DNA from 4 places in the Paenibacillus sp. FSL R10-2734 genome. Region 2 is predicted to be linked to each of the others. Evidence: riboswitches for the same ligand, from Rfam matches in the RefSeq annotation. Region 2 holds a riboswitch; each other region holds the start of a gene.
What was found. A riboswitch is a leader RNA that binds a small molecule or an ion and turns the genes downstream of it on or off. The one in region 2 is predicted to bind cobalamin.

Region 1 (8,161 bases), 310 kb from region 2:
GAGCGCAAGCGTTTATGGTTTGACAATAATATCTATTTTGCGATAGGATTAATATTAATTTAAAGTAATTTTGTCGGGATAAATATAGCAGTGTGAGCTGCTAAGTGGGATGGAAGAGGTGGAGAAGTGGCTAAAATTGTTGTGATTAACGGAACGCCTTCCCTGGTATCGCGTATCAATGCAGTTATAGAGTATGCGGAGGCAAGCTTAACCGATCAGGGCTTTGAGGTTGAGCGTATTAACGTAGCGGAGCTACCAGCGGAAGATTTGATTCATACCAAGTTTGAGAGCGATTCTATCGTCAAAGCCAATGGCCTTGTGGCGGAAGCGGATGCGGTAATCGTGGTTAGCCCAGTTTATAAAGCCTCTTATACAGGCGTTTTGAAGACCTTTTTGGATCTGGTTCCACAAAAGGGATTAGCCGGCAAAATCGTACTCCCGCTCTTCATGGGCGGCAGTCTTGCACATCTGCTCACGATTGACTATGCCTTGAAACCCGTGTTGTCCGTACTCGGCGCACGCTACATTCTTGGTGGTGTTTATGCTGTGGATTCTCAGGTGGTTCGTAATGATCACGGAGTGGTTGAGCTTGCTGAGGAGCTGAAGCTGCGTCTAAATGATGCATTAGTTGAGCTTGCAGAAGAAACTACACATCGAGTAGAGCGCAAGGCATAATACTAAACCTAGGGCAGTAAGCATACGTTTCGGAGGTTTCATACCAAACATATAAGCGTCTCTTTTAATCCTGAATCCAAGGTTAAAGGGACGCTTCTTTATTATATGGGTAACAACAAAGAGACCATTCCCACTGTAAAAGTAGAGAATGGCCTCTTTTATATATATGGATCGTTATAGTCCAGTCTTACAAATCGTCAAATCCGTTATCGTCGCCAACTTTACCATAGTTGCGGGACTTGGCTTCGAAGAAATCGGTTTTAGTGGCATTTAGCGCATCGTCGGAGAAAGGCTTGATCCAAGGCATGCAGTTAACATCAACACCTTGGTAGGCTTTTTCCATACCCATCAAGGTTAGGCGTTTGTTCGCTGTATATTTGATGTAGTCGCTAAGCTCGTTAAGGTCAATGCCGCGAACATTAGTGAGGGTGTAGTAAGCCCAGTTGGTTTCAAGCTCTACCGCGCGGTCGATTGTACGATATACGTAATCCATGTTCTCTTTAGTGTTCAGCTCAGGGAAGTCAACAAGCAACTGTTTGAACACTTCTGCGAAGAAGTAACAGTGCTGATTCTCGTCACGTTGAATATAAGAGATCATCTGACTGGTTGCCATCATCTTCTGGTCACGGGCTAGATTGTAGAAGAAGGCGAAGGTGCTGTAGAAGAAAATTCCTTCCAAGATGAGATCTGCTACTAGCGCATGGAAAAAGGTTTGTTTCGTTGGGTTATCACGGAATTCTTGATAGATATCGGAGATGAATTGGTTGCGCTCCAGTAAAACTGGATCCTTCTTCCAATATTCAAAAATCTCTTTCTGTTCACTATCCGACACGATAGAGGATAGAACATAAGAATAGGATTGGTTATGCACCACTTCTTGCTGACCGATAATGGCAGAAATAGCTTCCAGTGAGGAGTCGGTAAAATAACGCTTCACGTCGCCGACGAACATCGTCTGCATCGAGTCTAGCACAGCGAGCAGGGAGATGTTGATCTTAAATACGCGTTGTTCCTCAGCATCTAGCATAGGGAATTGTTGCGCATCTTTGGACATTGGGATTTCATCAGCGATCCAGTGATTAAGCAGTAGCACCTTGTACAGCTTGTACATATGCGGCATGCGGATATCGTTCCAGTTCAGAATGCCTGAGCATTCACCGTCGATGATGCGTGTGGATTGGTTAGGCGCTTCAGTGTTAAAAATCTTTTGTAGTTGCATTTATTTTCCCTCCATTTTTTGCGCGGGTAATTTGTCTTATCTGGTCTTTAATTAAATTAGGTTGATGAAGTAACGGAGTGGAATTTTGGAGCTGTAGGAGTGAAACGTTCGCCTTTGTCCCCGGATTTCAACCGTTAATGACGGCTTAAATCAAGAAATCTGGGGACAACAGCGACCGGAAGCCCAAACATTCCTCGTAGTTACGATTAAATCACCGAATTTTTTAAAGCAGTAAGACTCTTAGCTAGCGCAAGAATCACACTCTTCTATTGTCAAAGCACGGCTACGCACATAATAAGTAGATTTCAATCCGCCCTTCCAGGCGTTCAGATGAAGCTCTAGGAACTCGGTAGCCTTGATGTCAGGACGAACATACAGGTTGAAGCTTTGTCCTTGATCGACGTGGCGCTGACGAGCGGAAGCCATACGGATCGACCAGTTTTGGTCAATCGTAAATGCAGTCTTATAGTACCAGATCGTCTTGTCGGACAGATCCGGTGCTGGGTTAGCGATCTTGTAAGTTGTTTTCTCTTCATAGGAAAGCAATTCATACAAAGGATCAATGCTGGCTGTGGAGCCGGCAATAATCGATGTTGAGCCGTTCGGTGCAATCGCGAACATCCATGCGTTACGGACACCGTCTTTAGCCACTTCTTCTTGCAGCTCGCGCCATTGTTCAGTGGTTACATATTTACCTTCCTGTTCACCGCTAACATAGCCACGTGAAGTAAAGTATGCACCTGTCTCCCAATCGGAACCGGCGAACTTCGGATAACGGCCTTTTTCACGGGCAAGCTCCATGCTCGAACGTACCAACAGGTAGTTGATGTGTTCATACAAATGGTTGTTATATTCTACGGCTTCATCAGATTCCCAACGAATGCCCTTGAGTGCCAATAGGTGATGCAAGCCGAATGTGCCGAGACCCACTGCGCGGTATTGGCTGTTCGTGTATTGTGCTTGCAGAACTTCAATATTATTAATGTCGATTACGTTGTCCAGCATACGTACTTGGATAGGTACAAGTCTTTCCAGCACACCAGCTGGAATCGCACGTGCCAAGTGAATCGAATTCAGGTTGCAAACTACGAAATCGCCAGGGATTTTGGAGATAACAATCCGGGTCTTGCCATCTTTGGTTACTAATTCTTCCTGTTCAATAACGGTAGCGGATTGATTCTGCATAATTTCTGTGCACAGGTTGGAAGAGAAGACCATACCTTGGTGACGGTTCGGGTTCGTCCGGTTAACCGTATCACGGTAGAACATATATGGAGTACCTGTTTCAAGCTGTGATTTCATAATCCGTTTCATGATGTCGATCGCAGGAACGGTAATACGGGACAATTCCAGATTGGCTGTAGCTTCAGCATATTTTTCACGGAAAGTGCCTTTACCAAGCTCTTCATCGTAGAAGTCTTCCAGACCAAGCGGACGACCATTCTCATCCGTCCAGCCCATAACCTTCTTCACTTCATGAGGACAGAACAGGTTCCAGTGGCTGCGTGATTCTACGGCTTCCATGAACAAGTCCGGCAGGGTTACACCGTGGAACACGTCATGTGCACGCATACGCTCGTCACCATTATTTAGCTTAAGATCGAGGAAAGCGAGAATATCTTTATGGAATACATCAAGGTAGACAGCGACAGCACCTTTACGTGTACCAAGCTGATCTACGCTAACTGCTGTATTATTCAACTGGCGAATCCAAGGAATTACGCCGGAGCTAGTGTTCTTGTGGCCGCGGATGTCCGAACCGCGTGCCCGTACTTTACCAAGGTAGACGCCGATACCGCCGCCCATTTTGCTAAGACGCGCTACGTCTGTATTGGAATCAAAGATGCCCTCTAGGGAATCGTCCACAGTATCGATGAAGCAGCTGGATAGCTGTCCAGCGACCTTTTTACCGGCATTGGACATTGTAGGGGTAGCAGCTGTCATGTAAATGTTGCTCATCGCCCAGTAAGCTTCTTTTACAAGCTCAAGACGTTTCTCAGCTGGCTCACGATGCATGAGGTACATGGCAATAATCATGTAGCGTTCTTGTGGAAGCTCCATTACACGGCCGTCAAAATCATGCGCTAAATAGCGGTCGGATAGCGTAAGCAGACCAATGTAATCGAATAGAAGGTCGCGCGTATAATCGATACAACCGCCTAGCTCGATGATTTGTTCCTTAGTGTAGTGAGACAGAAGCTCTTCACGGTAGATTCCTTTTTTTACGAGATCTGTAATTAGTGGGTACAGCTCACCGTAAGGCTCTTCTGGATAAGCTTTATAGCGGCGATGAACGGCTGCTTTTTTATAAAGGGTAGTCAGAAGGGCACGGGCAGCTGCAAACTTCCAAGTAGGCTCTTCTTTCGTTACAAGCTCAAGAGCACTCATAGTGAAGGCGTTGCTGATTTCTTCTCCGCTTACGGAGTCACGGCGCAGTTTGGAAATTACTCCCCGCAGCAATGTTTCTTTATTTAGTTGATCAAGACCCTCCAGGATACGGTCGGCGTAGACGGAAAGGCGCTTTTCATCAAAAGCCAGTTGGCGATTGTCTGGTTTTACTACGAATTGTGGCATGGTTATTTCATCCCTTCTTATTTTGGGTTAATTTTCAATATCAAAAATTGATATATTATAGCGCAGTAGGCTGCCACAGAAAGACCTCCGAGCCGTTCATACTGGCCGGAATGTCGATTATGCGTTGGTTAGAGCTTCCTCGGTAAGGAAGTGTGGTATCTTTCAGTTCTTCTATAAATCGTCCATCTATTAACACCTGACACTGCGTAAGTAGATTCCACTCCGGTGAACCGGGAAGGGCAGTAAGTTCTTCGTAAGTATAACCACTATAAATCCAGATCGGGAATCCTGGCAGCACGGTGCGAAGCTCATGAATGAACCCCAGTACCTCCTCTGCAGAGAAAAACGGATCACCACCGGCCAGTGTTAAACCATCTAGCAGTGGGTTAGCGGCAATTTCTGCAATAATTTCGTGTTGGCGTTCTAGGGTGAAGACTTCACCGTATTTAAAATTCCACGTCTCGGGATTAAAACATCCCGGGCAACGATGGCGGCAGCCGCTGAGGAAGAGGACGGCCCGCATGCCCTCTCCCTCATTAATCGACTCCGGGTAGTAACCGCAAATATTCATAGATGTTTAACGCGGTCCCGTACTTCAGCTTGTTTGGCGCCATTGAAGCGGGTCTGGTAGTCGCCAGTTAAATAACCAGTAACTCTGCGCAAACGGCGGATATGCACTTCTGTTTCATGCACGCCGCAGGACGGACAGTTTGTCCCGATTACGCCTTCGTATCCGCAGCCGGAGCAGCGGTCAATCGGATGGTTAATGCTGAAATAGCTGACCTGTTGTTCGAGCGCATATTTAATGATTTTGATAAAAGCGGATGGATTACTGCGGGCATTGCCGTTTAATTCGACATAAGAAATAGCCCCGGCATTGCAGTATTCATGGAAAGAAGCTTCCAAGCTAATCTTCTGAGCAGCACTCAGTTCGAAGTATACAGGGATGTGAAAAGAGTTCGTATAATACTCACGGTCAGTTACACCCGGAATAGAACCCAGTACCTTGCGATCAATCTTGGTGAATTTGCCGGACAAGCCTTCTGCTGGTGTTGCGAACAAGGTGATGTTGAGATTCAGTTCCTCACTTTTCCGATCGCAATACTCCCGCATATGACGCACGATACCCAAAGCCTTGGCATGGACTTCCATATCCTCGCCATGGTGTTTGCCATACATGGCTTTCATGCATTCCGCCATACCGATGAACCCAAGCGATAGACTGCCATGCTTTAACAGTTCGCCTACAGAGTCTTCAGGAGCGAGATTTTCGCCGCCTTCCCAGACGCCTTCTCGCATCATGAAATCGGACGCTTTAGCTTTTTGTGCGGCTTGGATGTGGAACCGATGGAGAAGACCTTCCAGCGCAATATCCATATAATGATTTAGATCTTCATAGAAGCCAGCTTCGTCTGCGACGTTGCGTCGGCCTGTTATTGTGCCGTGTGCCAGACCGAGCCGAACCAGATTCAGTGTATTAAAGGAAAGGTTGCCCTTCCCGGAGCAATGATTACGCCCAAAACGGTCGCCTAGCACGCGAGTTCGGCAGCCCATTGTAGCAAATTCCGTATCAGGATCACTTGGATCATAATACTGCAAGTTGAGCGGAGCGTCTAGATTAGCAAAGTTCGGATATAGTCTGCGCGCAGAACATTCAGCCGCTTTTAGGAACAGTTCATAGTTAGGATCGCCTTGCTGTTGATTGGTCCCTTGCTTACATTTGAAAATTTGAATCGGGAACACTGGTGTTTCTCCGCTGCCAAGTCCGTTCATCGTTGCGGTTAGCAGAGAACTGATCACAAGCTGGCCTTCTGGTGAAGTACAAGTACCGTAGTTGATGCTCGTAAACGGTATTTGTCCACCGGATCGGCTGGACATGGTGTTGAGATTGTGTACCATGCTTTCCGCCGCTTGTAGTGTTTCGATTTCTGTTTCCTTTAGTGCATAACGGAACGATTTCGGATATAACTCCGCCAGATCGGTCCGACTCATTGTGATTTCACCCAAAGATTCACTAGCTTGTCCTTCTTCAAAGTATTCCAGACCCTTACGGAACAGCTTAGCGAAGGATTTGGTTACATAAGGTGCTAGATCATAGTCGAGCTTATTAGCGGATACACCGCCATATTGAGCATTTTGCTGGGATTGAAAAATGATCGCTACCAGTGACATAGCTGTCATTATGGAGTTTGGAGGACGAACGCTGCCATTGCCGGTGTTGAAGCCTTCACGGAGAAGTTTATCAAACGGGATAAAAATGCAGTTGGTCGTTCCGATCGCGTATTGATCCAGATCATGCACATAGACGACATTGTCCTCAATGGCCTGCACTAGCTGCGGTGGCATCGTAAAGTTACGGGCGTACCATTTTGAATATTCACTACCGAACTTGCTCATTTTACCGGAGAAACTCTCTCCGTTCAAATTGGCATTTTCGCGCAGTAGGTCCAAATCCCGGCTGTCGATAATATCGCGTCCTAAATCAATGAGCTCTTCTAAAAGAACTTCTTTTGCATTTGTTGTACCGTTAAATTGTCTCTCCAACAACGTCATTGTATAGCTCTCCTCTCAGTATAAAAGAAAAACGTCTATCGTCCTATCATTAAGAAGTTGGACCGCCGTAAGCGGCCATATATTCGTTCTGATCTCATAAAAAAAGCATCCCCTAGCGAGGATGGCAGAAAATGCCCGATGCGTTATGTAAATATCCATACAGATATTTGCAGTGGTCTCTAAAAGAAGATGACCGCATGCGGACACCGTTCCTGTTCCTCGCAGGCATTCATAGTTGGTGTCGTCGAAACAGGCAGGTCTCCTGGCTTCCGTAGGACCTCTCGGCGCCTTCCCAAGGGCTATCTTAACCCTCAGTGGCTTCTGCCGGGAGATCTGTCCTTCTTAAGCTCTAAAAGCCTAGGAAGGATATCCGGTTACAGTGGCGGGACCGCAGCGGATTCTCACCGCACTTCCCTATTAAGCTCTAATTCCGATAAAGGATCAAAGCGCCTGTCTCCACTATATTTTGTTGTCGTTAGATAAAAATAACCCAAGATGTTGTGTTTGTAAACAGTTTTTTAGAAAACCCGCGCGGGGAGCGGGTTCTTCAAAAGTACTCCACAAATGATCCACAGGCTGTCCATAAGTAATCCACAATTGATCCACAGGCACATGGAAAATGATTCATAAATTCTCCGAAAAGATGCCACAAAGAGTCCATAAATGTAGTGCAGACGACCCTAGAATTCACTTTTTAAAAAGTACCCTTAGCCGAAGCCGCATTTCGGAGTGTTCAACGGAAACAGAGGGGTATACTAACGCTGGCATTGTTTGTGGGGGAGCGTTGGAGTTGTTACAATAGAAGGAGACACGTACTATACAATTTCGAGGAGGTATTCTCATGCCTATTGCTGAAGTGACCGTTATTCCGATTGGAACAGGCAGTACCAGCCTTAGCAGTTATGTTGCGGATATGCAGCGAGTGCTGAAGACGGTAGAAGGGATTACTTATGAGCTTACATCCATGGGGACGATCATCGAGGGACCTCTCCAGCGTATTTTTGCAGCGGTCGAAGCGCTGCATGAGTCTCCTTTTGCCGCAGGTGCAGAGCGGGTCTCGACCTCACTTAAAATAGATGACCGCCGCGATAAGCCTTCCACTAGCCGTGGAAAGCTGGAGTCTGTGGAGCGTAAGCTACA
Region 2 (8,161 bases):
GTGAATCCCATGTGATCGGAATCCGGATGCTTTTGTAGCCTTGAGCGGCGATTTTCTTAATCAGTTCTTGGGTCACACGCGGATTGCCCCAGGAGGTTTCATCCTCACCCGTAGCATCTAAAGTATTACCGAGGTTCCATCCGGGCTGCATATTGTCTACATAGGATTGGATCTTACTCTTTGGCGCTGCCTTAGCTTGTTGCTCGTCCTTAGAATCAGCGGCGGCAATCGATGAGAACAGAGAGAGCAGAAGAGCGGTGACAAGGGTCAATGATAAGAATGATTTTTGGATTCGTGTAGTCATTGAATTCTCCTTTGTGAGATCATTTTTTAGGATGCGTAAAACCTGATCTTTCCTCAGCACTTTGTTGCATAGATGAACATGTATTCCTCCTTTTTTAGTTGTAAACGCTTACCAAATACCCTAACATAGAACATTTCTAGTGTGTACCTTACTAATTTGTGGTAAATTCATATAAAAATTAGTGTTTTGAAGTTATCCCAAAGTGATGGAGGACAATCCAATGAGCAGATTTCATTACATAGGCTCGGCTACAGAGCTTCCGTTAGGAGAAAGAGGCAGTGTACTGTCATCTAAGACATATAACGAAGTGAAAAATTCCCCAGAGTATTTAAGGCAGAGGGAGGCCCTGCGTGATCAAGGTATGATTCCTCTGGATGATATCGTAGATCTATCTCATCTTAGAGATGAGGATTGTCTTGTATATGATTCGGAAGAGGATGCGGCGGGCATTTTTATTGAGGAGCTTGGGTATTGGAACGAGGTAATTCGCATGCATTTTCGGAGTCCGTTTGTGTACCGGATTTCACCTAATTGGGGCGGCTTCTCCGTATCTCCTAAGCTGAAAGATACGCTAACCGGATCGTATAACGCTTCACTTAAGTGTTGTCGAGAGCTATTTAAGGTTATGACAGATTATGGAGTATCAGGCTCTGAGTTTGAGCTTTATACATGTTGGGCAGAGGAAGAGGATCATCCGCGTAATAAAAAGCTTGATCGCATCTTTGATCTGGCTTCTTTGTCACTGGAGGATGGCTTTGAGCTGAGAGAAAAAGAGTATATTGTGGTTAAAATCATCTGATATTCAATGAGATTATCGCCAACTACTCGCTATATAAAACTTTCAAGAGTCCACGGCTCACATCCCACAATGTAAAATGTTATTCATCCATACTTTTCGCTTTGTACCTCCCGATGGACTAGAGAAAGCCTGCATAGATACAGTTTTTTAATGGGATATCTTCTTCATGAAGATCAAAAACTGCGTATGTACAGGAATATCCTCATTTATGACTCGAAATCTTCTTCAGGAGCAAAAATAACTGCAGATTTGTAGGAATCATGCTCCTGTCCTCCTCGTATCATTAAAAGATGTACTTTTGCAGGTTTATTCAGCGGTTATCGTTACTGCTAAGTCAACCATCAAGCCATTAGCATCTTTAAGCTCCCCCCTGCCGCTTACACCCTTGATCAATCCTTTCATTTACGTAAAAAAACAAATATAACATGACAAAAGCATATATATTAGATATGATGGGGGATGGAAAATTTAATATTAGCAATAGGTGCCAATTATGAATGTTTCGAAAGAACAATCATAGATTGGTTAAATGGAAAGCGGGTGTAATTCCCGCGCGGTCCCGCCGCTGTGAAAGAGGAGTCCTTGTAATATGCCACTGGGAAACTGGGAAGGTAGCAAGGATGATGATACTTGAGCCAGAATATCAGCCTGTTTCTGTTACACCATCAAACTCTACGAGCGATAGAGAGGTGCTTGATATAGTATATGCCTGCTTTTATTGCGGTTCACTATCTTAAACCTCTCGACGTTTATGTTGAGTGGTTTTTTTGTATTGCTGAAGAAGTTTACTCTGTTTTTTATCATAGGAAATGAAGGGAAGGGTTAAAGAAAAATGAAGAAAAATAAGTTTTTAGCTTGGTTACTCATTGTAGCTGTATTTATCACGACGTTCTCTACAAGTGTAGTTCCGGCTCATGCGAATGGGGCGAATAATGATCCTGTAGTAGTGACAACGGAGTTTGATCAATCTGTAGTAGAACAGAGCAATGTGGTAGTGCAAGAGCCAGATACTGAGAGCCCTACTATATCAATAGAAGGTATACAAAATAACCAGCAATTTTCGAGTAGAGATGTAGGCTTCAAAGTAGTTGTAACAGATAACGTATATAAAGATATTGTTCCGTCTGTAAAAGTTAATTCGGTCACTTTAAATGCTACTAATGGTGAATACAAAGCGTCTCTTAACCCAGGTAGCAATACAATAACAGTAACGGCTGTTGATGGAGCAAAGAACAAAGCAGTAGATGTAACGTATCAAGTTATTTACAATATTACTGCCAAAGATCAGTTAGATAGAAGTTTGGCTTATATCTTGAAAAGCGTTAAGAATCCACAATTTGCAACAGATTACGGAGATTGGTCAGTTCTTTCATTAGCACGGGCCAACTACACAGTACCAAGTAGTTATTATAATCTCTACTACAACAATCTAACTAATAGTGTAAAACAATTAATAAGTGAGGATGGAAAGCTCGATGCTACTAAAAGCACAGAGAATTCCAGAGCGATTCTAGGACTTGCCTCTATCGGGAAGGATATCACGAATGTTGCAGGTTATGATTTAAGAAAGGCATTCGCTGATTTTGATTTTGTTAAGAAGCAAGGGATTAATGGCCCTATATTTGCTCTAATAGCCATAGATACTCGGAATTATGACATTCCTGTAGTTGAAGGGGTTAAAGATCAAACCACAAGAGAAAAACTGATTCAGCACATTTTAAGTCAAGAGATAACCGGTGGTGGATGGGGTTTTGGTTCTTGGCAAGATGTCGATATCACTGGAATGGCGATACAAGGTCTTGCACCATATTATGCAACTCATGATAATGTAAAAGCTGCTGTGGATCGAGCAATTCAATGGTTGGCAAGTAACTCGAAAATTCAAGCTGGATCTTTAAATACAGAAAGTATGTCACAAGTGATCGTTGCTTTAACTGCAGTTGGCATAGATCCACATAGTGACTCTAAGTTTATTAATAAAAATGGGAAGTCTCTGATTGATGTGCTCCTAGCCAATGCTGGACCTAATGGTGGCTTTAAGAGTTTGCCAGCATCATACTATCAAGTAAACTCTATGGCTACGGATCAAGGCACGTATGCTCTTGTTGCTTATGATCGTCTGATCAATAATAAGTACCGTCTATATGATATGAGAGATGTTCAACTAGAACAACCTAATAATGTTGTGGCCAAACAACAATTAAATAAAAGTCTTGCCTATATCCTAAACACTGTAAAGAATCCGTCTTTTGGAACAGGTAGCGGAGAATGGTCAATTCTATCTTTAGCACGTGCTAACTACGAAGTACCAAGTGGTTATTACGATCTTTACTACAACAACGTAGCTGAGAGAGTAAAAGGATTAATGAAGGACGGAAAACTCGATGCTAGTAGAAGCACAGAGAATTCCAGAGCGATTCTAGGACTTACCTCTATCGGAAAAGATATCACGGATGTTGCGGGGTATAATCTAATCAATGCACTCGCTGATTATCAATATGTTCAGAAGCAAGGGAACAATGGTCCCATATTTGCTCTGATTGCCTTAGATAGTCATAACTACGAGATTCCGAAACTATTCCCTGAGCCTGATGAAAAGGGAGTAATATATCAAAGTACAAGAGCAAATCTGGTTCAGTACATCTTAGATAAAGAGGTTAAAAAAGGTACAGCAGATGCCGGTGGATGGGCTTTAGGAGTAACCAAAGCAGACTTCGATATGACTGGGATGGCGATACAAGCACTTGCACCTTATTATACCCGTGAAGATGTAAAAGACGCTGTAGATCGGGCGATCACATGGTTGTCCACGAACCAAAACATCCAAGGTGGATTTACAGGTATGTTTGGCACAAGTAGCGAGAGCATCGCACAGGTTATTGTTGCCTTAACTAGCGTAGGAATAAATCCACAGACTGATCCTAAGTTTATAAAAAATGGAAAATCGCTTATAGATGCGCTTCTTGCCTATGCTGGACCTAATGGTGGGTTTAAGAGCTCTTTAAATGGTTCAGTGAATGGTATGTCAACGGATCAAGCTACGTATGCACTTGTTGCTTACGATCGACTGATCAATCATAAGAACCGTCTCTTTGATATGAATGATGTGGTAATTGAACAACCAACCGTAGAACCAACTGCACAACCAACGGTAGAACCAAGCGCACAACCAACGGTACAACCCGAAACACCGAAAGAAGTAGAAGTACAGCTACCTTCAGGAGATAAACCGGTAGTAGCAATTCCAGATGATGCTCATGATTACATCATTCCGATCAGCTCCGGAGATAGCAGTAAAGAAATCACAGTAACCATTCCAGAGGCTAATCAATCGAAGGTTAGTGTTAACTTACCTAGTAACAGCGAACTTCCTCAGATAGAGGCTACTAAAGGTGATGTAACTGTAGTCATTCCTATGGGTGCAAAAGTTAGAGGTGGGGATGCCTCTGCAATTGAATTGATTTCACCATTAACAGGCACAGAATCAGTACTAAAAGATACTCTGAATCCAATTATTCCTGCGGATAAAAAGCTAGAGAACATTATTCAAGCTTTCTCCATGGGTGGCAGCGCAAGAGTAGAATTCAATAAATTTATTACCTTAACCTTTAAGGACCTTAAAGGAAAAGATGCAGCCTATATTCAAGATGGCACACCTCATGCGATTCAAAAATTTGCAAGTGATGCCTTAGGTTTTGAGAGCGGTAAGTCTGAGTATGCCTATGATAGTGGTAATGATTTAATTGTAAAAACCAATCACTTCACGGATTACATTGCTTATACTTCTATTATGGTCCAACCCCCTGTTGGTGATGGTGGCAGCGTTGGTGGTGGTGAAACCACGCCATCGAAACAATACGTAACTTTATCCGTGGATAAACTTACGATCAATAAAGGTTATGTAGTGCCATCTGTAAAGGTTGAACTACAACAAGGTGACACAGTATGGTCTGTGCTACAAAGAGTTCTAGATAGCCGTAGTATCAGCTATGATTATTCATGGAGTCAAAATTTTGGTAGTGTATATGTCAAATCCATAGCTGGTGATGGGGAATTTGACCATGGCGATGGTAGTGGATGGAAGTATAATGTGAATGGAACATATCCTAATTATGGCGCATCTTCATATAACCTAAGTGCTGGGGAAAGTATTCAGTGGCGTTATACTACGGATCTAGGTGAGGACTTGGGATCAGGATTTAAACCAACTCCGACGCCTAAACCTAGCGCTACCCCTGCACCAGGTGGTAGCTCCACCGGTGTTAATCCTGAGGGTACAACAGCTCCAACAGAAACTCCTAAGGATACATCGAAGGCTCCCAACCAGAATACGAATGATATTAAAGAAGTATATAAAGACGCCGATAAGATCTCTTCATGGGCGTACTCAGCGATTGAAACAGCTACAGTAAAAGGATTTATCCAAGGTAACAATGGACAGGTGAATCCGAAAGATTATATTACAAGAGCAGAGTTTACTAAGATCCTAGTGTCTGCATTGGAACTTGATCTTAAGAGTGATAAAGGAATTACCTATAAGGATGTTGCTCTGGGAGATTGGTTCTATCCATATGTGAATGCTGCTCATAAGGCAGGTCTAATTACAGGTTTTAATAATGAATTTAAACCAAATGACAAGATTACTCGCGAGCAAATGGCAGCTATTATCGTTAGAGCATTGTCAATCTCAGCTACGAAGCCAGGGACAGCGATCAAGGATCTTGGAACAGCATCCGCGTGGGCTAAAGCAGACGTGGAAACCATTGTTGCCACTGGACTTATGTTAGGTGATAATAATCAATTTAAACCTAAAGAGTTTGTAACAAGAGAAATGGCAGCCGTTGTAGCTACTAGATCCCATGATTATAAGAGTGGGAACAAAGTGGCTATTCCAAATATTCAGAACACAGCCGTTACTCCATACATTCAGAACACAGCAGCCTTTTTGCAAAAAACAGTAACAAACCCGGTCATCTCCACGATTGGTGGGGACTGGACAGTGTTCGGGTTGGCACGTTCTGGTGTAAAGGTTCCAGATAGTTATTACGCGAAGTACTATGCGAATGTAGAAGCAACCCTTAAAGAAAAATCAGGGAAGCTGCATAGCGTAAAATATACGGAATATGATAGAGTTATTTTGGCATTAACTTCAATCGGCAAAAATATTGATAAAGTGGCGGGTTATAACCTGCTTGAACCGCTTGCTGATTTTGATACTTTAATCAAGCAAGGCATCAATGGTCCTGTGTTTGCACTTATCGCACTGGACAGCAACCATTACGACATTCCTGTGGTTAAGAATGTAAAGACGCAGACAACAAGAGAGATGCTCATCGATTATATTTTGGGCAGAGAGATCAGTGGTGGGGGATGGGCACTAGGTAGTAATGCTACTGCAGCTGATCCGGATATCACTGGGATGGTTATTCAAGGCTTGACTCCTTATTACAAAACCAATGCCAAAGTAACGGCTGCTGTGGATCGTGGAATTGCTTGGTTATCCAAAACACAAACAGCAGACGGTGGTTTTGCAAGCTGGGAATCTACGAACTCCGAGAGCATTGCTCAGGTGATTGTAGCTTTAACTGGCCTTGGTATAGATCCACATAAGGATTCAAGATTTATTAAAAATGGACGCTCAGTGGTTGATGCGTTGCTAGGCTTTGCTGCACCTGAAGGTGGCTTCTATCACGTGAAGCAGGGTGGAGTGAGCGACGGAGGTGCGAAACCAGGAGAAGTAGATCTTATGGCTACGGATCAAGCAATGTATGCATTAGTTGCTTATGATCGGTTCGTTAAGGGTCAGAATCATCTTTATAACATGACAGACGTTAAATAGAACTTTATTTAGAGAGATAAGCAAGGGTAGCATGTATACCCTTGCTTATTATTTAAGGTGGGGAACTTAAGAAATGAACAAGAAAAAATGGTTAACAGCAATACTAATTATTGGTGTACTGGCGATCGCCTTCTTTTGGGGTGGGAATTACCAGAAGAGCCCGAACAAGGTTGCGAGCAATAGTGCTGAGTCTCACGAAGTAGCATCTGACAACACCACTTCCACTCAGAATGTTGATACAGAGCCTACAGCGTCAAGCGATCCCGAGACAAAGGAGATAGCACCGTCAGCTACACCTAATGAAACAGCTAAGCCCGTTGAAACGGTAGCGCCAACTGAAGAGGTAACGTCAGCAGAAACAGTAGCTCCAACAGAAACTGCAGCATTAACAGAGGCTATAAAGCCAACCGTAACACCAAAACCGGCTACAAAGACACAACCGACCGCAACACCGAAAGCGGCTAAAACGTCCGTACCGGAAACGAAAGCGACGACAAAACCCGTAGCAAAACCAGATTCAAAAGTAGCGACAACAGAAACGAAGCAAGAAGCGAAAAAGGATAAGTTTCTTACTGATCCCGTCCCAACAGGCAAACCTAAGCCAGTGGAATGGCAAGCTGCAACGGTAAATAAGAAGAAAGAATTAACGGCTACTTTGTCCGTCTCGGCGGCAACCATTTTAGATAACATGGATATTTTCAATAAGGATAAGCTTGAAGTATTGCCGGCAGATGGTATCATTTATAAAGCGCAAAAGGTAACCTTCTATGAAGGCGAGTCTGTGTTTGATGTTTTACTAAGAGAAATGAAGAAGAATAAAATCCATATGGAATTCAGCATGACTCCGATCTATAACAGTAATTATATTGAAGGCATAAATAATCTGTATGAATTTGATGCTGGAGAGCTTAGTGGCTGGATGTACAAAGTAAATGGCTGGTTCCCTAACTACGGCAGTAGTCGTTATGTTCTCAAGGATGGCGATGTCATTGATTGGGTGTACACTTGTGATCTAGGTCGAGATGTAGGTGGTAATGGAGCCACAGGAGGAGCACAGAAACAATGAAGGATAGCTTTTCTACCTTTCATCCGTTTGTAAATTTTCTTTATTTTGTTGTTGTGTTGCTATTCAGCATGGTGTTCATGCATCCGATTTTTCAGGCTATTGGGCTGATTAGTGCTATAGTCTACTCTTTTATGTTAAAAGGAAAAAAGGCGA
Region 3 (8,161 bases), 150 kb from region 2:
TGCGCTACTTATGCTTTTCCGCGGCGGCGTTGACGCTATTATGATGAAGCTGCAAACAGCGGCTCCAGACATGAAATTTCTTGACGCACAGCATTACAATGAGGTATTTACAACCCACGGCTTGATTATGATTCTCTTCATGGCTATGCCGTTTATTATCGGTCTGATGAACGTTATCGTTCCGCTGCAAATCGGTGCTAGAGACGTTGCCTTCCCACGTCTGAACGCTGTCAGCTTCTGGCTCTTCTTCTTCGGTGCCATGCTGCTTAACATTTCATTTGTTATTGGGGGATCGCCAGATGCTGGTTGGTCCGCTTACTTCCCACTAGCAAGTCTAGAGTTTAGTCCAACGGTGGGTAACAACTATTATTCACTCGCTCTACAAATATCAGGTATCGGTACACTCATTACAGGCGTTAACTTTATTGTAACGATTCTGAAAATGCGCGCACCAGGCATGAAGCTGATGAAAATGCCAATGTTTACTTGGTCCGTACTGATTACGAACGTAATCATCGTATTCGCTTTCCCAGTGCTTACGGTAGCGCTCGCTTTGATGATGTTCGACCGATTATTCGGATCTCAATTCTTCACGATGGCCAACGGCGGTATGGATATGTTATGGGCCAACCTTTTCTGGGTATGGGGACATCCAGAAGTATATATCGTTGTATTGCCGGCATTTGGTATTTATAGTGAAATTATCGCCACCTTCTCCAAAAAGAATCTGTATGGTTACACATCCATGGTCTTCAGTATGTTGATCATTTCCCTCTTGTCCTTCTTAGTATGGGCTCACCATTTCTATACAATGGGTCAAGGCGCAATGGTAAACAGCTTCTTCTCAATTACAACCATGGCCATTGCGGTACCAACAGGTGTGAAAATATTTAACTGGCTGTTCACCTTACGAAAAGGGCGAATATCATTTACGACACCAATGCTTTATTCGCTTGCCTTTATCCCGATCTTTACGATTGGTGGAGTAACAGGTGTCATGCTGGCTATGGCCAGCGCCGATTACCAGTATCATAATACGATGTTCCTAGTAGCGCATTTCCACTACGTACTCATTCCAGGTGCTGTATTCGCCGTTATCGCAGGTTTCCACTACTGGTTCCCTAAAGTATTCGGCTTCCGCTTGAATGAACGTCTAGGCAAGCACGCTTTCTGGTGGATTGTTATTTCCTTTAACGTATCGTTCTTCCCACTCTTCCTTCTCGGTCTAATGGGTATGACCCGCCGACAATATACTTACTCTGCGGAAACCGGCTTTGGTCCGCTAAGTATGGTCTCGTTCGTAGGGGCGATTGGTCTTGTTGTCGGATTTGTCATTCTGGTTTATAACATTTACTGGAGTACACGTTACGAGCCAAGAGATACCGATGGAGATCCATGGGATGCACGTACACTGGAGTGGGCAACGAAAAGTCCGATTCCAGCTTACAACTTCGCAGTGGTTCCAAACGTAAAAACACGCGATGCCTACTGGTCTGCTAAACAAGATAAAGTACCACTCTTTGAAGATAAGATTACTAAGATTCATATGCCTAGCAATACAGGAAAGCCATTTATTCTAGGTGTTATCTTCTTCATCGCAGGATTCTCACTGGTATTCAGTCTCTGGATTCCAGCTATACTCTCGGGAGTAGGTATCCTCATCGTAATGGCTGCTATGTCCTTCGATCGGGATCACGGATTCTACATCCCAGCAGAAGAAGTTATTGCTACTGAAAAGAAATTGCGGGGTGAGACAGTATGAAAATAGATGCGTCTAAGCCGCTTGAATACTCAACAGAAGAGAATAGTAATAAAATCTTTGGCTTCTGGGTCTTTCTAGGAGCAGAGATTGCACTGTTCGCTACGTTGTTCACTGTTTACTTTGTAATGGTAGACCGATTTGCCAGCGGCCCTAGCGGTCCGGATATTTTTGAAATCGGTCCAGTGATGATCGAAACATTGCTACTCTTGACAAGCTCGTTCACGATTGGTCTTGCAGTTCATGCCATGCGGCATGGCTACCAAAAAGCGATGATGGTCTTCTTCGGACTAACCCTGCTAATGGGTCTCGGCTTCCTTGGTATTGAAATCATGGAGTTTGTCACTTATGTTCACGAAGGAGCTACCCTTCAAACCAGTGGTTTCCTATCTAGTCTCTTTGTACTACTGGGAACACACGGAGCTCACGTAACGTTCGGCTTCCTGTGGGGTGCAGCAATTCTAATCCAGTTGAAGCGTCAAGGTATTACTCCGGCTACGGCCAATAAATCCTTTATCTTCTCGCTGTACTGGCATTTCTTGGACGTTGTCTGGATCTTCATTTTCAGCTTCGTCTATCTGAAAGGACTGATGTAGCATGATGAAGCAATTATTTCCAATTCGCCATGTGATGGGTTTCTTAGCCTCTCTTGTCCTTTCTGTGGCTGCACTTGCTGTAATCTATCTTGATCTATCTAATACTGCTAACATGGCTATCCTGCTAGTTACAGCCCTCATTCAGGCTTCCCTGCAGCTCTTCCTGTTCATGCATATTGGAGAATCAGCAGATACCAAGAAAGAACTTTACATCAATATCGCCTATGCCTTATTCGTTGGCTTAGTTACGATCTTTGGTACGCTCTTCATCTTCGTATGGGGCTGGTACGCTTAATTCCATTCAATAACACTCAAAAGGACGTCTCCAAAGCCTAAATGGCTCTGGGACGTCCTTTTTTTTCATTTCATGCTATAAGCTGAACCTTGCTAAAGTCTTCTGCAGATCTTCCGCCAGCACTGCTAAATATTGAGCTGAGGCGGACATTTCCTCCATAGCAGACAGCTGCTGCTGACTAGCTGCGCTGGTGTCCTGAACACCCACTGCCCCTTTATTGGATATAGCATTGACCTGTTCCATTGCTGCCGCTACACCTTGTGACTCTAAAGAGACATGTGCAACCGCCTCTCTGATCTCTTCCGTCTGCTGGGTAGCCTCTTTAATAGAACTTTGAATCTCATGAAACGCTTGTGATACGAGCTGACTTTGAACTACGCCATTAGAGACTAGCTCAGAACCTAAAGCCATTGATTCTACCGCGCTGTCCGTTTGCTTTTGAATATGCGTAATTATATCTGTTACTTTCAGTGAACTGTTTCGCGTTGCTTCTGCAAGACCTCGTATTTCTCCAGCAACCACAGCAAAGCCACGTCCATGTTCTCCAGCTCTCGCTGCTTCGATAGAAGCATTAAGCGCCAGTAAGTTCGTCTGTGTTGCAATTTCATTAATCGTTGTAATAATCGTATTAATCTCCTGCGACAGTTGTCCAAGGTTACTAACAATCACTTGACTCTGGGTTACGCTGGAGTCGATTTCCTTCATCTGTTCAATGATGTTATCTACGGCGATTACCCCTCGATCCGTTGAACCAGAAGCAACTCCCATAAGGTCGGACATTTCCAAACTGCTACTCTCTACGGCCGAAATATCATTGGTCATAGCTTGTATAGACTGAGAGGTGCGATTAATGCTTTCCGTCTGTTCATCAAAACCAGCTGCAATCTCTCCTGAAGATTCGGCGATCATTTGCGAAGCCAGCGAGGTCTGCTCAGCACTAGCGCTCATCTCTTGCGATGAGGCCGATAACAGTTCTGCACTCTCCGCAATGCCTTGCATCATCTTCCGTAAGCTCTCTAGCATATTGTTAAACGAGCTATTAATTTGGCCAATCTCATCCTTGGCGGTATATGTTGCTATGACGGTTAAATCTCCATTTTCCGCCCGCTTCATTAAGCCTTGCAGTTCCTTAAGAGGTTTCGTAATCAGTCGAATGATTGCAACACTAAGCACGATACAAATAATCCAAGAGAACGATATCAATATTATACTTTTAGTCTTCATGCTCTTAGCGGTAGCGGCGGACTCTGAATTATGTTCTCCAGCTCCCTTTAGCAGCGAATCGTTTATTTCTTTAAGCATATTAATCATTTTCTCTCGAGAATTACTAAACTCACCTTTGAATACTTGATAGGCCTCTTGACTACCTTTGCTATCTGCAATCTGAACAATATTTTCTCTTTGTGCACGATAGTCTGTTAAGGAGGACTCATATTCCTTTATTTTATTCAAAATCGTACTATCATCGTAGTGGACGGTCTTCAGCTTGTTCAAAAGATCATTATTTTCCTGAAATTTCCCTTTAATGCTCTCTGACAGTTCTTTGTTCTTGCTTACATCAGCACTAATCAAGCGCTCCAAGAGAAAAGCTTCGATGGCCCGATTGTTAGTACGCATTTGCCCCACGTAAGAAACAGGCAACAAGTTTTCATTATACGTCTCTGTTGTTTTTTTGGCCATTTTGTCCATGGTGAGAAAGCCGGTCCCCCCCACGATGTTCAACATGATTACAGAAAATACCAAAAGAATCCCAATTTTGAATTTTACTTTCATATTCCTCATCTGCATTCCGCCTTCACATAATCTAACTCACATTCTATTTTTATCGGTTAGTAAGGCTAATTGTTTGATGATTTTAAATAAAATTATGAGTAAAATTGTCGAAAAAAAGTGTATGTTGTCAAATATTACAACGAATGAAACGAAAAACGGACACTAGATCCGCTCATACTCCGAATCGTAGTGCCCGCCTAACGAATAATCAATCCTTCTTATTCACCCGATGAATAGTACCAATATAACGTATCACCGTTCTGTAAAATGTAGCTGTCTGCACTTATACTTGGGTCAGCATCTCTATTCGTCTTAAACTTCCATCCACTGCTTTGACCACCATCAAATTCGGCCAAACCATCTATAGATTTCACGTATTTACTACCAGCGATGCCGGATGATACTACTTTATCGCCCAATTGACTGATCAGTAAGCTAAAGGCCGTTTCGCCTTCTTTTAGAGCTACTGTTGTACTGTTCAGAATCGTTCCCTTCTTGCTATCCCCAATGACTGAAATGGTAGCATTAGCTTTAGCGGGAGTAATATCAGCTGAACCAACGTTTAGTGACTGCGTATAACGCGCTACACTAGGAACGTTAGCTTTACCATACCCGGTAACAATAATCGTATACGTATTCGCTGGGAGCCCTTCGTCAAAAGTAGCTACACCCTTAGCATTTGTGATTACCTTCTTATCGCCGATCGACACCTCCACTCCAGCGGCCGGAGAAGTCACTGGATCGGAAGTAAAGGTAGCGTTATTCCATACCCATTTCTTTTGAGAGACGGTTACTGTAAATGCTTCACCCGGCTTTGGCTGTGATGAGGAGACAATTGCACTATCAACAACCTGTGTGGTTTCTCCGGCATAATATACAAGAACCCGGTCAGATTCCTGTAATTCAAAAGCGTCCATACCCACGCTTGGGTAGATCCACTCCCCACTGCGCCATACCACGAAGCTCCACCAGCCGTCGTAAAGTCCTTGTGTAATTCCATCGATGCCCGATACAAAAGTTCCGTAAGAGGATTTCGTGATATCCACTTTAAAAGCATTAGACAACCCTAATTGCTGCAAAGCTTCAAGAGCATTGGAAGCCTTTATCGTCCCCTCACCGATCATTCCTTGCGGACCTTCAACGGTAAGTGAAGCCGTTACATTCTTCGGAATCACCTTTAGATCTTGCGTATATTTAGCTACCGATGGTGCTTTTCCTTCACGATAGCCTGTTATAGTCAGCTTGTAATCACCTGCGGGCACATTCCCTGAGAACAACGCCTCGCCTTTAGCATTCGTCGTTACGATGCGATTTCCAATTTGGACCTGAACGCCAGCCGCTTTAGTAGTTACAGGGGAGGACGTATTCGTTGCAGCATCCCATTTCCATGTCTTACTAGTCACCACTACGGTAAAAGAATCACCCTCTTTAGGGCTTGATTTAGAAACAGTTACCGAATCAACAAGCTTAGTATCGTCTCCAGCATAGTAAACCAGTACCTGATCTGAATCTTTAAGCGCAAAATCGCTCATTCCAACATCTGGATTGACCCATTGACCATCACGGGATACGACATACATCCATCCATCATAACCGCCATAGCTTCCACCCAGAACGTTTCCAATTCCTGTGACATAAGCACCGGATGGATTTGTGATCGGCAAGTTCTTTTGAAGAGCCAGCTTCTCCAGTGCTTCAAGTGCGTTTCCAGCATATCCATATCCCTGTGCTAATGTACTATTAGGACCTTCTATAGTAACAGGAGCGTAGATTAATGAATTCTGAACGGATGACTTAGAAAAATCATATAGCTTGCTATTACTACCTTTATGGAGCAGATTGTAAGCAACAAGCGCCTGAAGCCCCTGCTCTGTGGATAGAACATTGCTGCTTCCACCACGGCTATGAGCGAAGCTTCCGTCAGCGAGACGGTAGCTTAGTAGGTCAGCGATTAGACTCACTTTATTCTTGGTATATTCTAATCCACTAGGATCTACACCGAAGGATGTGAGACCTAGGATAGCCTGGGCTGTACTTTCAGCACTATCTCCGTAACCGCCATGGGCATCCTGAGCATTGGATAACCAAGCCACGGCTTGTAGTCCTGCTGTATAGGCCTCTGGGCTATTCTTATGCGCCGCTAGAGCGGTCAAAGCTATAGCTGTCATATCAGGCTCACTAGCACCTGTAGTTAAGGCAAAACCACCATCTTGATTTTGCTTGGAGAGAATCTCAGCAACGAGCTTATCCACTGTCCATTTCGCGTTATATGGAATGTTATATTTACCTGAGTCCAGCGCAAGTAAAGCATATACTGGATTATTAAGTGTCTGTCCACTGATTTTGTCATGATTATAGATCTTCTCTATTAAGTTATAGCCAGGAGTTGTTTCGCTTCCAGCAAAATTAGTAGGATCGGCACCTATCGCTCTTACTGCAAGTACGATTCTCGCAGTTTCTGTTACATTCGCGAAATTCCCCTCTGCAGCTTTCACCTTATTCTCAAGAGCTAGTAGGTAGCTTGCTGGCAGTTTATATCCCGCTTGCGCTAGACCTATCGCTTGCCAATCCGACTGCACGCCACCCTTTAAAATAAATTCTGCAGCCGTATAAGTCGCATCCGCGACATTAATCCGCTCAGCATTAGCAGCTGAATCATTAGAGGCTTCCAGTCCGGTGCTAGCACCGGACTCTGCAAAGATTGTTCCTGCCGGAGCAAGAGATGTTCCTAAAATCGAAATGACCATGAATATGGCCAGTCCAAGTACAAAAAACTTGGAGGAGAATATCTTCTTCATTGTTCAACCTCTTTCTATTAAGGAATGGATACTACATAAAATAAGAGCGCACAACATAAAGACCGCCCCTATGAAGGGCGGCCCGGGAAAATAACAAATCGAGGCTGGGGCGCTTGAACCTCTACGACCACAGAGTCTATCTGTATATGTTCCACATTCTTACCCCACGAAGAATAGAAACGCTCACGAAAAAGGCAGGTCTCCTGGCTAATGCTTCATTGCCTCTCTTCACCTTCCCGTCCTAACTGCTGACAGTGGTTTATAGAAGAGACGCTCCACATTTACAGTGGCGGGACCGCGCCGGAATTTTACACCGGACTTCCCTTTTAAGCAGACTCAGGTTTAGTCGGAGTCTGCACCTTTTCCAATATGTATGATCTTGTTTTCATAATCATATCTATTAATACACAGCATGTCTATAGAAAAGCTTTGGTTGAGCAACAAAAAAAGAACAGCAGAACCAAACCTTTTGGTATAGTCCTGCTGATCATGAATTCCTTTATTCAGCTGTTCCTTCCGGACTTGCCGTTGCCGAAGGTTCAGCACTTGAACCAACATCTGGCGTACCGTTTGGAGCGGGATCTACGATCAAAGTAAATCTACCTGCCTTGATCATGCTTTTCTCTACGATTGTCGCTCCCGGCTCCAAGGTAACCTCCACCTGATAGGATGGGTTTACCCCTTCTGTAACAGCTGTCGCTGAAGGCACAACTGTATTGTCCTCAGCATCAGCTGAAGGCGTTGGAGACGGAGATGCATCGACTGCGTTAGTAGCATCTGCATCTTCTACCGTTCCATCAGTAGTGCCTGTGGCCGAATCACCGGACAATTCTCCCTCATCCGACTCATCTGTTGACGGAACTGGACAAGTTCCATTGCTAGCAGCAACCTTAAAGCTCTTATCCACCACATTGGATGAAGTCATTAGACTAATCTCCGC
Region 4 (8,161 bases), 3.0 Mb from region 2:
CTTTCGAACTCACCATGCACGAGAACATCCAGACCCAGTTTTTCTTGGAAGGTGATTGCATCCGCGATCTGCTCGCGAACGAACCCCTCGTACCGCTCCTGATTCCATACGCCTTTGCGCCATTTCAGCCTTGCCTGACGCACTTCTACCGTCTGCGGAAAGCTTCCGATCGTTGTCGTTGGTAGAAGTGGAAGCTGCCATTTCTCCTGCTGTACCTTTAAGCGCTCAGCAAAAGGCAAGCTGCGTTGGTCCGGCAAATCTTCAAGTCTGAGAACTTCCTCTGCTACATCCTTACGCCCACGCTCAGGAAGTGCTCGGAAAGATGCAAGGGCCTCACGACTAGCTGCAAGTGCAGCAGCAGAAGCTTCCCTGTTATCTCCTAAAGCAGCGCCAATCAGACTAAGCTCTGTCAGTTTCTCATTAGCGAAAGCTAAAGCAGCCTTGACGGTTGTCTTCAGCTTCACCTCACCCTGAACAGTAACCGGAACATGCAGCAAACTGCAAGAAGGCTGTAGAATAAGACGTTCAAGCGGTACATGTACACTCAGCTTCTCTAGCAGCTGCAGCTTAGCGTCCAGATCCGAGCGCCAAATGTTGCGTCCGTCAATAATACCCGCTCCCAGCCACTTATCCTCTGGCCAGCCAAGCCGTTCAATAGAAGCGAGATTCGCTCCACCATCATGCACAAAATCAAGACCCAAGCCTTGTACTGGCAGCTCTAGCAGCGCCTCCAACGGTTCAGCCGCTTCAAAGTAAGTTTGCAGAATAATATTCAAGCCCGGCACTGAGTTAGAAATTTCTGTATATATCGAATTAAGCAGTGTTAATTCTGCTTTATTTATTCCTGTAACAATCGCGGGCTCATCGATTTGTACCCAGCTTACCCCTTCTTGCTTCAGCTCTTGCAACAGTTGAACGTAGACTGGAAGAAACCGAGCGGCGATCTTCGCAATATCTGCGGATGCAAAACCTTTTGACAGCTTAAGGAAGGTATACAGGCCTAAGATCACAGGTTTCCCCTCAATCCCCGCCTGAGATTTGGCAAAGCGATAAGCAGCCAGTGGTTTATTCTCGGTCAGACGCGGCGTTTGGGCACCGATCTCTGGAACAATATAGTGATAGTTCGTATTGAACCATTTAGTCATCTCGCAGGCTGTAGCCTCAGCATTCCCTCTAGCCATCGCAAAATAAAGATCAAGCCCAATGTCGCCACCATCATATACATAACGTGGAGGTACGATCCCGAACATTACAGCTGTATCCAACACATGATCGTAAAATGTAAAATCATTTACCGGAATGAGCTCAATACCTGCCTCCTGCTGAGTTTTTAAATGCTGAAGCTGAATTTCTGCCATTTCAGTGCGGAACTCTTCCTCATTTAATTTCCCTGCCCAAAAAGCTTCTAACGTTTTTTTCCACTCGCGATTTTTCCCGATTCTTGGATATCCAAGATTGCTTACTTTTACTTTGTTCGTCATTTCGTAGCTCCCCTTCACCATTTTCTAATTTTTGACCCGATACCTGATGCTTCCCTATAAAAAAGAGCGCCCTTCCCTAAAAAAGTCAAAGGGAAAGACGCCCATAATATACCTATGGCTAACGTCTAACACCTTCCTATCTTCCGTAGGTGAAGCAGTGCTGTTGAAACAGGCAGGTCTCCTGGCTAGCGGTGTCAACATCCTTAGCAGTCTTCCCAGCAGTAGTAAATTGCCAGTGACATATGTTGCTATGGACTCTTCCGTTACAGTGGCGGGACCGCATCGGCTTCGAACCGAATTTCCCTATTAAGCCTACCGGACTACTAATTTCCGGCAAGCACCTGTCTCCTTATAATTAATAAAGTGTGTGTCTTAATCTGATGCCATCATACGTGAAAGCCCCCGTAATCTGCAATAGATTACGGGGGCTTCTGTTATATCGATTCCTTATAACGGATTTAGAAAAACACGAAATATACTACTGCAGCAAGTATTATCCGGTATATAGCAAACGGTAAAAGCTTAATCCGGTTGATCAACTTCAGGAAGAAACGCATCGATAACAGCGCAAACACAAAGGCACTGATAAAGCCTGCGATGAAGAACGGTAGGGCATCCATGGTGAAATATTGCCAATTCTTCATCAGTGAGAGTAAGCTGGCCCCTGCCATAATCGGAACAGCCATAATAAATGTGAAATCAGCAGCGGCGCGATGACTCATACCAAGGAGGACACCACCAGAAATCGTCGACCCGGAACGTGAAAATCCCGGCCATAACGAGAAGCATTGGACCAGACCAACACCTAGTGCCTGCTTGTATGTAATCTGATCGACACTCTCCGTTTGGATCTTTTTTGGTCCAAATAGATCTGCAATAATCATCAATACAGCACCAACTACTAGACCGATTAACACGGTGGATGTAGAGAATAAATGCTCGTCAATATAATCGTTAAACAGAACGCCCAGCATACCTGCTGGCACTAATCCTACAAGCACCTGTGCAAGCTTAAGGTGTCCACCCTTCTCGAGCTGTGGCTGCTCCTCGGTTACAGGGTCCAACTGCTTGCGACTGAAACGCTTTAACCCCAGCAGTTCAATGAACCTATTTCTAAAAATAACAACAACCGCTAAGATAGAACCCAATTGTATAACCACTTTGAAAGTATTAGCCGTATATTGCCCAAATAACTCTGTCGATTTTAACCACATATCATCAACAATAATCATATGACCTGTGGAGGATACCGGAGCAAATTCAGTCAAACCTTCAACAATTCCCAAAATAATAGCTTTAATAATCGTTAATAGCTCCATTTGTTCTCCTCCTTTTTAATCATAACTTTTATCTATAGTTCCTTCTCGGCTCAACCTTCGGTGTTCATTTTCCGTCTGCGCTTACGGAAGAACAGATACCCAAGGATCACTACTCCCCCTGCAAGAAGTACGTACACTACGTTCGAGTACATATCCATATACATGGCGATGTCTTCCCAGGACTCACCCAATGCAGCGCCAATAAGCACAAGCAGCAGATTCCAACCTAGCGTACCAATCGTTGTGAAGATCATAAACACTCCGAATTTCATGCCCGACATCCCCGCTGGGATCGAAATCAAACTACGAACCAGTGGAACCATCCGACAAAATAATACGGTCCAATAGCCATATTTGTCAAACCAAGCGTCAGCCTTGTGGATATCCTTTTTGCTGATTCGGAGTATGCCGCCCCAACGCTCAACGATTCGTTCTAATCGACTTACATCCAACAAACGGCCGATATAATAGAGAATAACCGCACCCAGCAATGAGCCAAGCGTAGCCGCAATGATTACACCAGGAATGGTCAAATTTGTTGTGGTCGTCATGAATCCGCCAAATGGGAGGATCACTTCGGAAGGAATTGGTGGAAATATATTTTCAACAGCGAGCATCAGGAAAATACCGAAATAACCAAACTGCTCCATAAAATCTGTAATCCATGCTTGCATTTCGTAACCCCCATTTTTTAAATCAAGTTCTTCTTCAAGTTGCGCAAATAGCGGCTGCGAATAAAAAAGAAGTATAGTCCCTGAACAGCCAAATATCCTAGTAGCACCGCCCCGGTCTCCACAGCAATAGATAAATAGAACAACCGCTGAAGCGCAATAAAGGCAAACACACTATGCAGAATGGCCACTCCAACCGGCACAAAAAAAAGCAAAGACAATTGTATCGTTACAATTCGGTTTAGCTCTTGATCTGTAAGTCCCATCTTGGACAAAGTAGAATATTGATGCCGCTCATGATCTAGATCTGTATACAGCCGGAAGTAAAGGAAGCTGCCTGCTGCAATGAAAAAGACAGTACCTACTAGCAAAGAAGCGAATAGCATCGTGTTGTACAGTGTTTTTTGTATTTCAAACAGCGTGCCGCTAACAACAATCGCATATGGTGAGTCACTTTCATAGGATAGTTTGCCTTTATGCGCAAGATCAGCCGCTATACCTACTGTTCGTGGGAAATCATCGATATAAAATCCTGTATACAAATCGGTCTGCAAGGGTTCAATGGCATTGTATAGCTCGTCGCTAATCACGACACCACTGAAATCTCCACCATCTCTTCCATCCAGCTCCGGCAACAAATATTCGGCAATCGGAACATGCTGGGTATACCCCGTTTCTCGAATGGAAAGACCTTGCTTCAAGGTGTACACCGGCTTTACTCTACCCGCTGTTAGACTCCGATCTCGTTGCGAACCGATCATCACCAGTCCTTCATCTCCACTAAGAGGGCGCTCATCCGTCGTAAACCCTGCACGAAGCAGAGCAAGCTTATAATCACTATAACCAATCAAGGGAAGCCTTAACGTGCGGTCTGGCCCAGTCTGAGATTCCACTTCAGCGTATTTGATCGGAATACTAAGCGTCTCATAGGGTAAACCGAGCGTGGTAAGCTCTTCCTTGATTTCGTCCAAATGCTGATCAAAAGGTACGTGCGACTGATTACCTTTGGCTACATAACCAACAGCTGCTGGATAATCCAATTTCAGCTCTCTGGAAAGTGTATGGATCGATGCGAATACCCCCACTGAGGTAAAGGATACTGCGGATACAATCGTCACCATAAAGAACATTCGGGCATTCTCTTTCCATCGATAGGACAAACCCGATAAGGTAATGATATTCGTGTGGTTCCAATACAAGCGCCGGATCTTCTTAAGTAGTTTAACCATGTAAATACTAAGCTGGGTATAAAAGAAATACGTACCCGCAACCGTAATCACGACGACGGGAAACATCACCTTTTCAACCGAAGCCGCTTGTGCTGTAGCTGCCATATAATAGCCCGTTAGCAGCAATAAAGCAGACAAAATTGATAACGCCAAGGAAACTTTAGGCTCCTCTTCTGCTTTTCGTTCTCCCTGAAACAGTCGCATCAGCGATTCATTCCCAATAAAGACGAACGTGCTCAGCGAGATTAGAATAAATAACAGAGCAAAGCTGCATATCGTAAGTACAAGCGCCTGCCATGGAAGATGAAACGTTAACAGAGGTATCCCTAGAAAAGTAGATCCGATCATCAAAAACAACTTACCCAGAATTAACCCTAATAAGGTACCTGTCAGGATGGCAGAGGTGCCGATCATCATATTTTCCAAAAACACCATCGTGTTGAGCTGTCGCTTCGTCATTCCATGCATCAATAAAATTCCAAATTCCATCTTCCGTGACTGCAGGAATGAACCGACCGATACTAGAACGAACAAGGAGCAAAACACATAAATAATGGCTTCTGCCGCCATCATCGTGTGAGCTGCCGTACTATAAACGAGGCTATTAGAAATATCCGGATGATAAATAAACAAAGCGCACACAAAAAAGATCATCACTGAAAAAGCACTGACGACAAAATAAGCCGCATATTTACGCTTGTTACGTGTAACATTCCTATAAGCGAATTGCCGAAAGGTCATGGCTAGTTCCCCCAAGCAGTGACAACATGTCAATAATACTTTGGAAGAATGCGCCTCTACTGCTCCCCCTGTACATTTCACTATAGAAACGTCCGTCTTTAATAAAGATGACTCGGTTACAAAAGCTTGCGGCCACTGCGTCATGTGTGACCATCAGCACGGTTGCTCCTTCTTCCTGATTCACCTCTGTCAGCATATTCATGACTTCACCTGAAGCTTTGGAATCCAGATTCCCTGTAGGCTCATCTGCTAAAATTAGTGCAGGACGATGTATCATCGCCCGGGCAATGGCGGTCCGCTGCATTTGTCCACCTGAAATCTCGTATGTCCGTTTCTGCAGCAAATGCTCAATGTCCAGCATACCTGCTACTTCTTTCAATCTGCTCTCCATTTCCGGTACACCGGTACCAGCAAGTGTGAGCGGCAGCACAATATTTTCCTCTACAGTGAGCGTATCCAGTAGATTAAAATGCTGAAAGACGAAGCCGAGCTCATGGCGGCGAAAAAGTGCCTTTTCTTTTCTGCTAAGCAGATTAGGATCTCGGCCGTTAATCAGAATCTGACCGGAGGTCGGCTGATCGATGGTGGCGATCGTGTTGAGCAGTGTTGTTTTTCCACTCCCCGAAGGTCCCATTATGCCAACGAACTCCCCTTTTTCGACAGAAAAGCGGATATGATTCAACGCCTGAGTGGACACTTTACCCTCATATATTTTTGATAAATTATGAACATCTAGAATGGGCAAGTGTTACCTCTCCTTCTTTCGACTGGATTGCCTTCATTATACAAAGTGTACACAAGGGCTGCTATTTCTGAAACTTACAATAACCTTACACATTTGTAAGGTAATGCTCCTTAAACACAATCCGCACGGCCGTGCCCTTACCTTCTTCAGAGCTAATGCTCACCTCGTGACCAAGCTTACCGCAGATTTGTTTCACAAGGTATAGTCCCATCCCCGTGGATTCTTGGAAGGTTCGTCCATTCACACCGGTAAAATAAGCATCAAATACACGCGGCAGATCACCTGCTGGGATGCCAACGCCTTCATCTCGTATCTCCAGTACTGCTCTCTTGTCCTCTTGTATGTATCCATGAAAATAAACATGTTTGCCGACCTCAGTCGTATAACGGATTGCATTCGTAATGAGCTGCGTAAGCACAAAGCTTAGCCATTTCTCATCTGTGGTTACAGCAATTCGCTCATCTATTTTGATACTAGGAAATATACGATTACGTATGAAAAGACGCTTCTGCTCTGAGGTCACCCCACGTACGAGGGTTTCCAAATCCAAACGTTCAACATAAAAATCATGCTCAAAAGTATCTAACCGAGCCGTATAAAGTACGGTATCCAGTCCTTTTTTCAGACGATCCAATTCATCTCCTATCGCCGTAAAAGGCGGTCCGTCCTTATCTTGAATCATCAAATGGATGACAGATAATGGTGTCTTCATCCCATGCACCCACTGATTAATAAAGTGAATATGTTCTTCCAGCTTGTGGCGGTAGCTGTGTAAATCATTTTTGTAAAGGCGGAATTGTGACCCCAGTAGTCCTCGCAAACTCACGGCAAGCGGAGAATCCTGTGAAGGGCCACCTGCTTCATCTAAAGAGGAAGGTAAAGTCTCCAGACGTTCATAGAATGTACGATTGCTGATATACCGGTAAGCGAGGTAGCCAAGCAGCAGACAAGTGCTGAGAAGAGCTGCATATAGACTTACGCTCACACCACTGCCCCCATCCAGCCGATACACTAGTGTGATCAAGATGAGCTGCGCTAGATAGACTACAATTAAAGGGATCTGTTCCCGTAAAAATAACTTCAATCCTCATCCCCCCAATTCGGTATCAAGCGATAGCCTTGACCTCGAACGGTTTGTAGACCGTCCGTAACCTCAAGAGCGGCAAGCTTTTTGCGTACACGGGTGACATAGACATTGAGTGTATTCTCATCCACGAAGGCTTGATCATCCCAGATTTTTTCTAGCAGCCTGTCCCGGGTAACGATGGTTCCGGATTTTTGCATCAGCTCATCCAAGATCTTCGCTTCCGTGTGGCTTAAGTCCACCTTAGCTTCACCTCGTGAAAGAACTAGTCGTTCCACATCCAGCATTATTCCGGCAACGGTCAGGGTACGTTCATTGTTGCTTCCCGCATAGGTGCCATAGGCGCGTCGAAGCTGGCTTTTGATTTTGGCCATCGCAATTTCGTAATCAAAAGGCTTCGTGATGTAATCGTCGGCTCCGTTCTCCAGCGCCATCACCTGATCCATTTTGCCGTCACGGGCAGATATAAAGAGGATGGGACAGGTAGAAATTCCACGAATCTGGCGGCACCAGTAATAACCATCGTATTTAGGCAAATTAACATCTAGGAGTACCAGGTGTGGAGCGAACGCCTCAAACTGAGCGCGGACCCGCTCGAAATCATTCACAGCCTGTGTCTCATATCCAAACTTATGTAAATAATCCTGTAGCAGAGCCACCAGACCACGATCATCTTCTATAATGAATATTTTGAACATTTCATGCCTCCGGTCACAACCTTAACAATATAGTGAGTGTTCAAAAAGTACGGTTTTCAGCACCGAGAAGATTGGATGAAGGTAGAAACTGAGGAGCGGAGCGTAGTGGAAGCTACGTGAGCACCGGAAGTTTCGCCTGAATTCAATATTCGATGTCGAATAATCTTCTTGGAATACTTCGTGATCAAAAGCG

Region 1: another riboswitch for cobalamin. It lies ahead of NSS67_RS00030 (anaerobic ribonucleoside triphosphate reductase); the one in region 2 lies ahead of NSS67_RS30520 (S-layer homology domain-containing protein).
Region 3: another riboswitch for cobalamin. It lies ahead of NSS67_RS29880 (DUF4430 domain-containing protein); the one in region 2 lies ahead of NSS67_RS30520 (S-layer homology domain-containing protein).
Region 4: another riboswitch for cobalamin. It lies ahead of metE (5-methyltetrahydropteroyltriglutamate--homocysteine S-methyltransferase); the one in region 2 lies ahead of NSS67_RS30520 (S-layer homology domain-containing protein).

What each region holds. Positions count from the first base shown of each region.
Region 1 is NZ_CP150170.1:3,052-11,212, reverse strand. It holds gene ssuE (NADPH-dependent FMN reductase) at 127-675, shown strand; gene NSS67_RS00045 (ribonucleotide-diphosphate reductase subunit beta) at 863-1,894, opposite strand; gene NSS67_RS00040 (ribonucleoside-diphosphate reductase subunit alpha) at 2,135-4,468, opposite strand; gene nrdG (anaerobic ribonucleoside-triphosphate reductase activating protein) at 4,524-5,039, opposite strand; gene NSS67_RS00030 (anaerobic ribonucleoside triphosphate reductase) at 5,036-7,021, opposite strand; cobalamin riboswitch at 7,256-7,490, opposite strand; gene NSS67_RS00025 (MTH1187 family thiamine-binding protein) at 7,863-8,161, shown strand, end outside.
Region 2 is NZ_CP150170.1:7,021,497-7,029,657, reverse strand. It holds gene NSS67_RS30530 (cellulase family glycosylhydrolase) at 1-304, opposite strand, end outside; gene NSS67_RS30525 (hypothetical protein) at 525-1,103, shown strand; cobalamin riboswitch at 1,569-1,770, shown strand; gene NSS67_RS30520 (S-layer homology domain-containing protein) at 1,936-6,942, shown strand; gene NSS67_RS30515 (DUF4430 domain-containing protein) at 7,016-8,008, shown strand; gene NSS67_RS30510 (energy-coupling factor transporter transmembrane component T) at 8,005-8,161, shown strand, end outside.
Region 3 is NZ_CP150170.1:6,870,944-6,879,104, forward strand. It holds gene qoxB (cytochrome aa3 quinol oxidase subunit I) at 1-1,762, shown strand, start outside; gene qoxC (cytochrome aa3 quinol oxidase subunit III) at 1,759-2,355, shown strand; gene qoxD (cytochrome aa3 quinol oxidase subunit IV) at 2,360-2,650, shown strand; gene NSS67_RS29875 (methyl-accepting chemotaxis protein) at 2,726-4,432, opposite strand; gene NSS67_RS29880 (DUF4430 domain-containing protein) at 4,642-7,221, opposite strand; cobalamin riboswitch at 7,397-7,599, opposite strand; gene NSS67_RS29885 (glycosyltransferase) at 7,721-8,161, opposite strand, start outside.
Region 4 is NZ_CP150170.1:2,647,928-2,656,088, reverse strand. It holds gene metE (5-methyltetrahydropteroyltriglutamate--homocysteine S-methyltransferase) at 1-1,481, opposite strand, end outside; cobalamin riboswitch at 1,635-1,841, opposite strand; gene NSS67_RS11475 (undecaprenyl-diphosphate phosphatase) at 1,940-2,800, opposite strand; gene NSS67_RS11470 (DedA family protein) at 2,851-3,474, opposite strand; gene NSS67_RS11465 (FtsX-like permease family protein) at 3,492-5,441, opposite strand; gene NSS67_RS11460 (ABC transporter ATP-binding protein) at 5,416-6,186, opposite strand; gene NSS67_RS11455 (sensor histidine kinase) at 6,272-7,270, opposite strand; gene NSS67_RS11450 (response regulator transcription factor) at 7,267-7,968, opposite strand.